DNA from 3 places in the Paenibacillus sp. FSL H8-0259 genome. Region 2 is predicted to be linked to each of the others. Evidence: riboswitches for the same ligand, from Rfam matches in the RefSeq annotation. Region 2 holds a riboswitch; each other region holds the start of a gene.
The links. A riboswitch is a leader RNA that binds a small molecule or an ion and turns the genes downstream of it on or off. The one in region 2 is predicted to bind cobalamin.
Positions count from the first base shown of each region.

Region 1: another riboswitch for cobalamin. It lies ahead of NSU01_RS05175 (S-layer homology domain-containing protein); the one in region 2 lies ahead of NSU01_RS09685 (energy-coupling factor ABC transporter permease).
Region 3: another riboswitch for cobalamin. It lies ahead of NSU01_RS02460 (anaerobic ribonucleoside triphosphate reductase); the one in region 2 lies ahead of NSU01_RS09685 (energy-coupling factor ABC transporter permease).

Region 1 is NZ_CP150147.1:1,213,950-1,217,226, forward strand. Features, by position in the region: gene NSU01_RS05170 (hypothetical protein) at 1-720, shown strand, start outside; cobalamin riboswitch at 1,238-1,427, shown strand; gene NSU01_RS05175 (S-layer homology domain-containing protein) at 1,619-3,277, shown strand, end outside.
Region 2 is NZ_CP150147.1:2,282,777-2,286,053, reverse strand. Features, by position in the region: gene cbiQ (cobalt ECF transporter T component CbiQ) at 1-756, opposite strand, end outside; gene NSU01_RS09690 (energy-coupling factor ABC transporter substrate-binding protein) at 753-1,049, opposite strand; gene NSU01_RS09685 (energy-coupling factor ABC transporter permease) at 1,049-1,813, opposite strand; cobalamin riboswitch at 2,087-2,283, opposite strand; gene NSU01_RS09680 (ArsR family transcriptional regulator) at 2,446-3,277, shown strand, end outside.
Region 3 is NZ_CP150147.1:570,358-573,634, forward strand. Features, by position in the region: gene NSU01_RS02460 (anaerobic ribonucleoside triphosphate reductase) at 1-1,943, opposite strand, end outside; gene NSU01_RS02465 (hypothetical protein) at 2,040-2,165, shown strand; cobalamin riboswitch at 2,281-2,512, opposite strand; gene NSU01_RS02470 (MTH1187 family thiamine-binding protein) at 2,853-3,161, shown strand; gene NSU01_RS02475 (sugar phosphate isomerase/epimerase) at 3,212-3,277, shown strand, end outside.

The DNA of each region.
Region 1 (3,277 bases), 1.1 Mb from region 2:
ACAAGCACAGGAACCGGAAATGGTGGAACAGAAGGTACCGGGAATGCTGGCGGGGCTGAAGGCGGCGGAACAGAAGGCAGTGGGAATGCTGGCGGGGCTGAAAGCAGCGGGGAGGCAGGCGTCAAGCTGGTGTTCAGCTTTGCCTCTGTGGCGGAATGCTCCGCCTTTAACCCGGCGGAGATCATCGTGATGTCCGGTAATAACGTTGCGGACACTTACAAGGTTGTAGCAACTGCGAGCAGTTGCCTGGCCGCCGGAGTTGACGGCGGCGCGAATGGGGATGCAGCCGCTGGAAATAGCGGCGGCTCTGATAAAGCCGAAGCCTCCCCGGCGGCGGGTGCATCGGGCGCCGGAAATGACGGCGGCTCTGATGAGGGAGCTGCCGGGACTGACGGCGGGGCGACCGGAAATGAAGCCGTGGGGACTGACGGCGGCGGAGATGCAGCCGCTGGAAATAGCGGCGGCTCTGATGAAGCCGAAGCCTCCCTGGCGACGGGTGCATCGGGCGCAGGAACACCTGCGCGCGTATATGAAGTGACGGTGGAGCTGGAGCCGGGCGCAAAGCTGGCCGCGGGTGATGTGATCACTGCGGGCATCTATACGCTGAAGCTACAGGCTAGTCCGGGGAGCATTCTGGGAAGTACCCCGAGCACTACTCCGGAGACTACACCCGGCACCGGCCCCACTCCTTCCGCCAGCCCGGACACGGATGCGGAATGATTGGGTGAGAGCCTGAATTGGGCGAAGCCGGATGTAAGAGAAGTCCGGCATTTCATCAACGGTGCTTCCGCGTAAGCTGGCAGAGAGGTCATTGTACTTTGTCCACTCAAATCAGGAATAATCAGCCCTATTATGCGTTCTATTGTATTGGGTACATTAGATTCCGGATTTTAGAGCTTATAGGGGGTATATTCCAAAATCAATTGGATTAAATACAGCAGAATGCATTATGGCCGCCGTATATTCCCATTCTGTTGTACATAATACAATCAACCAGCTGCCGGCTCTTGCCGGAAGCGGAAGCATCACTATTTAAGTCCTGAACAGCATGATATGCCGGGAGAATGCGGCGAGTGTTGTTCAGGATTTTTTGTGCGGAAGGGGCCGGTTGTGCCTATAATTGAAACAGCTTGTCTATAGACATACAGGGGAATAGTAGATATGATTGTTTGTGAATATTCAAATTTAATAAGCTTTGGAAAAAGGTGCGGATTTCCGTAGAAACAGGCGCAGTCATGCAACAGATACCCATGCCGGTTCTACGATTGTAATCTGCTTAAAAGGGAAGTCCGGTGCAAGTCCGGTGCGGTCCCGCCACTGTAAATGCGGAGCGACTCCTGAGAAGTCACTGTCTGATAATAGGATGGGAAGGCGGGGGAAGCAATGAAGCTTAAGCCAGGAGACCTGCCTTTTTCGTTGTTGTTTCTATTCTTCGGGGGTAAGAATGCGGAACAGGTGCAAATATAAGCAGTGGCTGTGTGAGGGAAACTTCATATCAGCTGCATGTATTGTATCCTTCCCCGGCCGCCCTGTACAGGGCGGTCTTTATGTTGCACCCGCATCAGCGGAGGACGCAGGATTCATCTATACCATTCTATTCACAGAAAGAGGTCAAGCAATGAAGAACAATTTATCATCCAAGTTTATCCGGCTGGGTCTGATCGTTGTCATGATGTTCGCGGTTCTGGGAGCGGCTGTAGCTCCGGCGGGACAGGCTTTTGCAGAGACGGCTGCGAGCACTGGGAATAACGCGGCATCTCTACCTTCAGGCACAGCAGTTAGCGTAGCTGAGGCAGTCTATGCCACTTCGGAGTTTGTGCTGAAGGCCGGAGTCCAGTCCGACTGGCAGGCCATCGGCCTAGCGCAGGCGGGCTATAAGGTTCCGGATAGTTATTTAAAGGCGCTTGAGAGTAAAGTAGCCGCAGCCAAGGGTGTCTACGCCAGAGCTACGGACTATGCGCGGATTACGCTTACGGTTAGGGCGCTTGGCGGGAATCCGGCGGATGTTGCCGGCTACAATCTGATTGAGAAGCTCTACAATAACGATAAAATTACCGGCCAGACGCTGAACAACGCAGCCTATGTACTGCTGGCGCTTGATTCCGGAACTTATACTATGCCTGACAATGCGAAATGGACCCCAGCTAAATTGCTGGCTGAGATCCTGTCCAAGCAGAACACTGACGGAGGCTTCACTCTGACTACGGGGGCTAGTGATCCGGACATGACGGCGATGGTGCTTACTGTGCTGGCAGGACATAAGGATGATCCGGCAGTCAATACCGCAGGACAGCGGGCGGCAGCCTGGCTGGCGACTGCACAGGACAAGAACGGCGGCTATGGTGACAGCAGCGAGAGTGTCGCTCAAGCCATTATTGGTCTGTCCTCCTTTGGCATTGACCCGGCAGGGGCGGAGTATACCGTAGGCAATGTAAACCTTGTCAGTAAGCTTCTTAGCTATAGTGCAGCAGATGGCGGGTTCGCTCATACAGCGGGGGGAAGCTACAATCAGCTCTCGACAGAGCAGGCACTGGAAGCATTGGTAGCTTACAAGCTTTTCAGCACAGGCAGCAAGCTCTATGATCTTAGCAATTCACCTGTGAAGAGTCCTCAGGTTAGTGTGTCCGTTGCCATTGAGAGCCCTAACGGAACCCTGGCAGAAGGCACTGTATATGCGGGAAATGTACTTCAAGCACTGGAGAAGGCAGCGGCGGCGAAGAAGGTGGCCCTGGTCAATGAAGCTGGCAATTACGTGACGGGAATCGGCGGCGTAACTGCGGGTGCTTTTGGCGGCTATGACGGGTGGATGTATGTTGTAGCCCGCGGTGGAGCGTGGATCTATCCAAGTGTAGGCATGGGTGATTTCCTTCTTGCGGAGAATGACCGCGTGCTTGTCTATTATGGCGGGGATAACACACAGGTGGTAGAGTCCGTGGCGGTCTCCCCTGCACAGCCGCAGCCTGGACAAGATATTACTGTAAAAGTAACTCAAAAGCAGTGGGTATGGAATGAAGCGACCTTCACTTCCGACCCGGTATCCTCGCCAGCCGCAGGGGTTCAGGTATCCATCGGCGGTAAAACTGCTGTTACGGATGCTGCGGGTTCAGCTGTTGTTGCCGGCGGCCTGCCAGCGAATAAATATACGATTACCGTTACCGGATATCTCAAAGACAGCACACCTGCGGTAGTCCGCTATTCGCAGCCGCTGACCGTGGCTTCTGCTGCGGCTGACCGTGCTGCTTTTACCGATGTGAAGTCAATCTCGCCTTGGGCGCTG
Region 2 (3,277 bases):
CGCCAGCACAGCGATCCCGGCATACGCCCGGACCGCATAACGCCGCGGCACAGGCCGCGCGGTATACGGCGGCAGAATGATCTCCCCCGTGAACCCGCGGGTCAGCAGCCCCTGCGACAATCCGTAATAACGGTGCATCGTATTGCCGAAGAGGGCCGCGGTCATGGCCGCAGTCTCCCGCAGCCTGGCCTTATACCCTCTGCGGCCGCCGCGCAGCCTCCGGGCCAGCATCAGCCCGTGCGCCGCATCATTCAGCAGGAACAGGAAGCGGTACATGATCAGCATCAGCTCCAGCACAATCTGCGGCATACGCAGCTTGCGCAGCACCTGCAGAAGCTCGCTGAACGGGGTGGTGAACATCAGGAAGAAGAAGCAGCTCATGCAGGCCGAGATTCTGGCCAGCAGTTCACCGGCCCGCTCCAGCCCTGCTGCCGTGATATACACCGGAAGAGGCGGCCCCGAAATCCGGAATATGCCAGCTTCCCCGGCAGCCGGGTGGCCGAATTCCACGAGCAGCGCCGGTACACTAAGGCAATAGAACAGCAGCGCCGTGCCAAACAACAGCCCGTAGGCGCGATAGGGAATTTTGGCATGCAGGATGCACCAGGACATCATCCACAGCGTAATCACAAGCTGCAGCACCGGATGCACGGTATAGGAGAGCAGGAACATCAGTGCCGCGAACGAGCTTTTCCACATGGGAGACAGCTGCCTCAAGGCATTATTATAAGAAAGGACATCAATTCGTCTGATCACTTGCTGATGCTGTTCTGCTTCGCCTGGCCTTGTTTCCCTTTCAGCAGCCCCAGTGAATATCCGATCACCCCGGCGCCAATCGCCGCCTGCAATGCGAACAGCATACTCTCCGTCTCACCCGGAAGCTCGGTCAGCGGCTTGAACCAGGGTTCATATTCGGGGTTAATCTCTGTGATCACACCCTCGGCAGCATCATCGGCCCCGCCGAAATCACCACTCACGAACAGCAGCGGCAAGACACACAGCAGGACAACAGCCAGCAGCATCAATCCATTTTTCCATTTATTGCTCATTATGCATTTCCCCCTTTGACCTTACGTTTCAGGAGCGACATTTCATTCGGACTGTACGATTTCAGCCAGTTCCACAATAATACGGTCAGCAGCCCTTCGCTGATGGCCAGCGGAATCTGCGTCACGGCAAAGATCCCCCCGAATTTGAGAAAAGACGCCAGGACTCCGCCATCCGCAGCCGGAAAAGCCACCGCAAGCTGGAAGGAAGTCACTACATAAGTCATCAGATCGGCAACCGCCGCTGCACAGAATAAGGCCAGCTTCTCGCGGTCCGGCAGCTTCATCATCAGCTTATAGACTGCATATCCGGCAAAAGGCCCCGCGACCGCCATCGAGAACGCATTCGCCCCCAGCGTAGTGATCCCCCCGTGCGCCAGAAGCAGCGCCTGAAACAACAGCACGATCGAGCCGATCACGCCCATCGGCAACGGTCCCAGCATAACTGCGCCAAGTCCGGTACCTGTAGGATGCGAGCTGCTTCCGGTAACGGAAGGCATTTTGAGCGCCGATAAGACGAAGGTGAACGCCCCTGCCAGACCGAGCAGCAGCTTCAGCTCCGGATTCTCCCTGGTCATCGATCTAAGCCTGATAATCCCGAGTATGAAGAACGGTAAGAACGCCACCCACCAGAACACGGCCCAGCCTACCGGCAGAAACCCTTCCATAATGTGCATAGCCTGGGCCGTTCCCGGTTCATTCAGCATAAAGTACACTGTAAATCCGGCAATCAGCGCCGCAAAACTCCAAAATCCGCGTTTCTTCATTTGTCAGCCTCCAAGTTTCTTTAATATAGCAAACCCAAAAAACTCCCGCCCTTCAGGGTGGGAGTGTATGTACGCAGGTATGATTCGATAGAGAGCACTGCCGTGCGCCAACAAGGGGTTCTGCACCCGGTCGCTCCGCATGGGCCGCTCAACGCTGTGTCTGCATAACATTGAACCGGCTCTGATCTTGATCTTCAAGATTCCCTCCGGTCCTGCAGGCACATCGCTTCATCTCATTAACCTATCCGTACACCGCTCCTATCCGCGTAGAGTCGTGGTGTGCGTAATCAAGGTAGGTCTCCTGGCTTGGAATACGGGCGCTATATCCTTCGTCTTCCCCGGGGTTCTCCCCGAGTGACATCATGAAGTTCAGCTCTTCCTTACAGTGGCGGGACCGCTCGGGACTTGCACCCGATTCCCTGTTATCCCTTGCCTGATCCGGCAAGAGCACCTTGTTACATCGCTAATCCATCCTACATCATAGCGGAACAGGCTCTGCATGTCTGTGATAAAATTGGAGCGGCTGCGAGGCGCAGTATTCATTTGCTTGTAAGGCAGCGTTCATTTGCTTGTAAGAATGTCATTTGAGTAATATAATTATTAACTATATAACCTGAACGTGGAGGCAGCGCATGAAACTTGATCTAACCGACCAATCTTTACCCGTGTACGAAGCGTTATCCAGTGCTGTGCGCCTGCAGATGCTGCGGCTCCTGTCCGAACAGCCTATGAACGTCAAGGAACTGGCCGGGGCGCTGAAGCTCAGCAGTGCCATTATGACGATGCATGTGCGCAAGCTGGAAGCTGCCGGACTGATCCGCAGCCACATGGCTCCCGGGCGCAGCGGACTACAGAAGATTTGTACACTGGCCGCCGAGAGTGCTGAGATTATTTTCCCTGGACAAGCCAGAACACAGCGCAGAGGCTACCGTAAGGAAATACCCGTGGGCCACTACTCTGATTTCCAGATTGAACCGACCTGCGGATTATCTACAACCGAGCGGGTAATCGGCAACTTTGACGATCCGCGGTATTTCTGGGATCAGGAGCGGGTGAATGCAGGCATCCTGTGGTTCGGCAAAGGATTCGTGGAATATAAAATCCCGAACTTCCTGCTGTCCAGCCAGAAGCCTGAGGAGCTGGTCATCACGATGGAGATTGCCTCCGAAGCCCCGTCCATCAATAATAACTGGCCTTCCGACATCACCTTCACACTGAACGGACAGCGGCTCGGTTTCTGGACCAGCCCCGGCGACTACGGGGACAGCCCGGGCAAATACACTCCTGCCTGGTGGCCTGCGCTCACCAACCAATATGGACTGCTTAAGCAGCTGAGGATTACTCCGGCGGGCACGTTCATGGACGGTCAGAAGCTGTCAGAGGTTACACTGGAGCAGGTCGGTATCCGTGATAAGCAGTGGACGTTCAAGGTCTCTGTGGAAGAGGATGCGGAGCATATCGGCG
Region 3 (3,277 bases), 1.7 Mb from region 2:
GCATTGAAGCGGGTCTGATAGTCGCCGGTCAGATATCCGGTTACCCGGCGCAGCCGGCGGATATGCGTTGTATCTTCATGAGCGCCGCAGGATGGGCAATTCGTGCCGATTACACCTTCGTGGCCGCAGCCGGAGCAGCGGTCGATCGGGTGGTTGATGCTGAAATAGCTGATGTCCTGCTCCAGCGCGTATTTGATGATTTTGACGAATGCTGCAGGGTTGCTGCGGGCGTTGCCGTTCAGCTCTACATAAGAGATCGCTCCAGCGTTGCAATATTCATGGAATGGAGCTTCCAGGCTGATCTTCTTGGCTGCGCTCAGGTCGTAATAGACCGGAATGTGGAATGAATTCGTATAGTATTCACGGTCCGTTACACCCGGGATGGAACCGAGAACCTTGCGGTCTATCTTGGTGAATTTGCCGGAGAGACCTTCGGCAGGCGTAGCGAATAGAGTAATGTTCAGATCCAGCTCTTCGCTCTTGCGGTCGCAGTATTCACGCATGTGGCGGACAATGGCCACTGCCTTGGCATGGACCTCCATATCTTCGCCATGGTGTTTGCCGTACATAGCCTTCATGCACTCGGCCATACCGATGAAACCAAGGGACAGGCTGCCGTGCTTCAGCAGTTCACCTACGCTGTCTTCCGGTGCAAGCTGTTCGCCGCCTTCCCAGACGCCTTCACGCATCATGAAATCGGAGGCTTTGGCTTTCTGGGAAGCCTGAATGCGGAACCGGTGCAGCAGGCCGTCCAGCGCAACGTCCATATAATGATTAAGATCTTCGAAGAAGCCTTCCTCGTCAGCGGCAAGGCGGCGGCCAGTTACTGTGCCGTAAGCCAGACCAAGACGTACAAGGTTAAGCGTATTGAATGAAAGGTTGCCTTTGCCCGAGCAGTGATTGCGCCCGAAGCGGTCGCCCAGAACACGTGTCCGGCAGCCCATCGTAGCAAATTCAGTATCCGGATCGGTTGGATCGTAGTACTGCATATTCAGCGGAGCATCCAGATTGGCGAAGTTCGGATACAGCCGGCGTGCAGAGCACTCTGCCGCTTTCAGGAACAGCTCATAGTTAGGATCACCAGGCTGCTGGTTGACACCCTGTTTGCACTTGAAGATCTGAATCGGGAACACCGGTGTTTCTCCGCTGCCAAGTCCGTTCATAGTAGCAGTTAAGAGGGAGCTAATCACGAGCTGGCCCTCCGGAGAGGTGCAGGTTCCGTAGTTGATGCTGGTAAAAGGAATCTGGCCGCCTGAGCGGCTGGACATGGTATTCAGGTTATGTACCATGCTCTCCGCAGCCTGAAGGGTTTCAATTTCTGTCTCTTTCAGGGCGAAACGGAAGGCACGCGGATACTTCTCTTCCAGATCGCTGCGGGTCATAGTGACCTCGCCGAGTGCTTCGCCGGCTGCACCTTCCTCGAAATATTCCATTCCTTTGCGGAACAGCTTAGCGAAGGATTTAGTGACATAAGGCGCCAGATCGTAATCCAGCTTGTTGGCGGATACGCCGCCGTACTGGGCATTCTGCTGGGACTGGAAAATAATCGCCACCAGCGACATAGCCGTCATAATCGAATTCGGAGGGCGGACGCTGCCGTTGCCGGTATTGAAGCCTTCGCGGAGAAGACGTTCAAACGGGATGAAGATGCAGTTGGTTGTTCCAATGGCATATTGGTCCAGGTCGTGTACATATACAACATTATCTTCAATAGCCTGCACGAGCTGTGGCGGCATCGTGAAATTGCGGGCGTACCACTTGGAATATTCACTGCCGAATTTGCTCATCTTGCCGGAGAAGCTCTCCCCGTTCAAGTTGGCATTCTCGCGCAGCAGATCCAAATCCCGGCTGTCGATAATATCCCGTCCCAAATGAATAACTTCTTCCAAAAGAACTTCCTGTGCAGCTTGTCCTTCGTTATATCGTTTCTCCAGCAGCGTCATTGTATAGCTCTCTCCTCTCGGTATCGTAAGCGTGAAGCATGTGCTCCATGACATCAGTAAAAAGGCATCTCCAGCCGGGAGGCGGGAAATGCCCGAATGCGTATTGCAAATATCCGAAACAGCGGACATTTGCCGGTGGTCTATGTGGAAAATACGAACGGGCACAGGGCTTGTCCTGTTCTGGAACCTGTTCTTGTACCTTCCGCAGAAGCCGATACCTGAGGACGATACTCTATCGTCCTCAGGTATCGGCAGCCTCTGGCCCGATTAACGGAAAGGCTAACTCTGCTCGTGCAGGCCGCATGCGGGCACCTCGCCTGTTCCTCGCAGGAGTCTAACCGGTGCCACAGAAACAGGCAGGTCTCCTGGCTTCCGGCATGCCCTCCGGCGCCTTCCCGAGGGGCCTCGCAGCCCCTTAGTGGCTTGTTGTCGGAGGATGCTGCTCCAGCGGCGTCTGGCAGCTGGAACATCCGGTTACAGTGGCGGGACCGCAGCGGATTTGCACCGTGTTTCCCTATTAAGCTTCAACCCTAGCAAGAGGGCGAAACACCTGTTTCTACTATATTTTGTTGTTGTTAAATAAAAGTAACTCAATATATTGTGTTTGTAAACATTTTTTTGCGAATCCGCGCGGGGAGCGGGTTCCGCAGGTTTACTCACAGATGATCCACAGTTAGTCCACAGGTAATCCACAACTTTCCTGTGGATATGGCCTTAAATGAGTCATAAATTGTCCCAAAAGATGCCACAAAGACTCCATAAATAGAGTGCGTCTAATCCTAGTAGTTTTACTGGGGAGATAGTAATAGAGAGGGGGGGCTATGGGTATTTGTGGGAGCGGCGCTGAAGGGTTACAATTAAGGAGTAAGGACAGAACAGACTCATCAAACTTGCAGGAGGGATTTCATAATGGCGATTGGCGAAGTGACCGTTATTCCGATTGGCACTGGCAGTACCAGTCTCAGCAGCTATGTGGCCGATATGCAGCGTGTGCTGCAGACCGTGGAGGGGATTACCTATGAGCTTACTTCGATGGGGACTATTATTGAAGGACCGGTTGCACGGATTCTTGCTGCGGTAGAAGCGCTGCATGAGTCGCCGTTTACGTCAGGAGCACAGCGGGTTTCCACCTCGCTTAAGATTGATGACCGTCGTGACAAGCCTTCTACGAGCCGCAGCAAGCTGGAATCCGTGGAACGCAAGCTGCAAGGAGAGTAAAGAGTACCTGTAGTTGTAATCAGATTCAACCTATAAGGAGCGGATCTTTCATGGCAAAAGCCTCACAGCAGATCGGGATTCAAATGTACACACTGCGTGACCAGACGGAGCGCGAT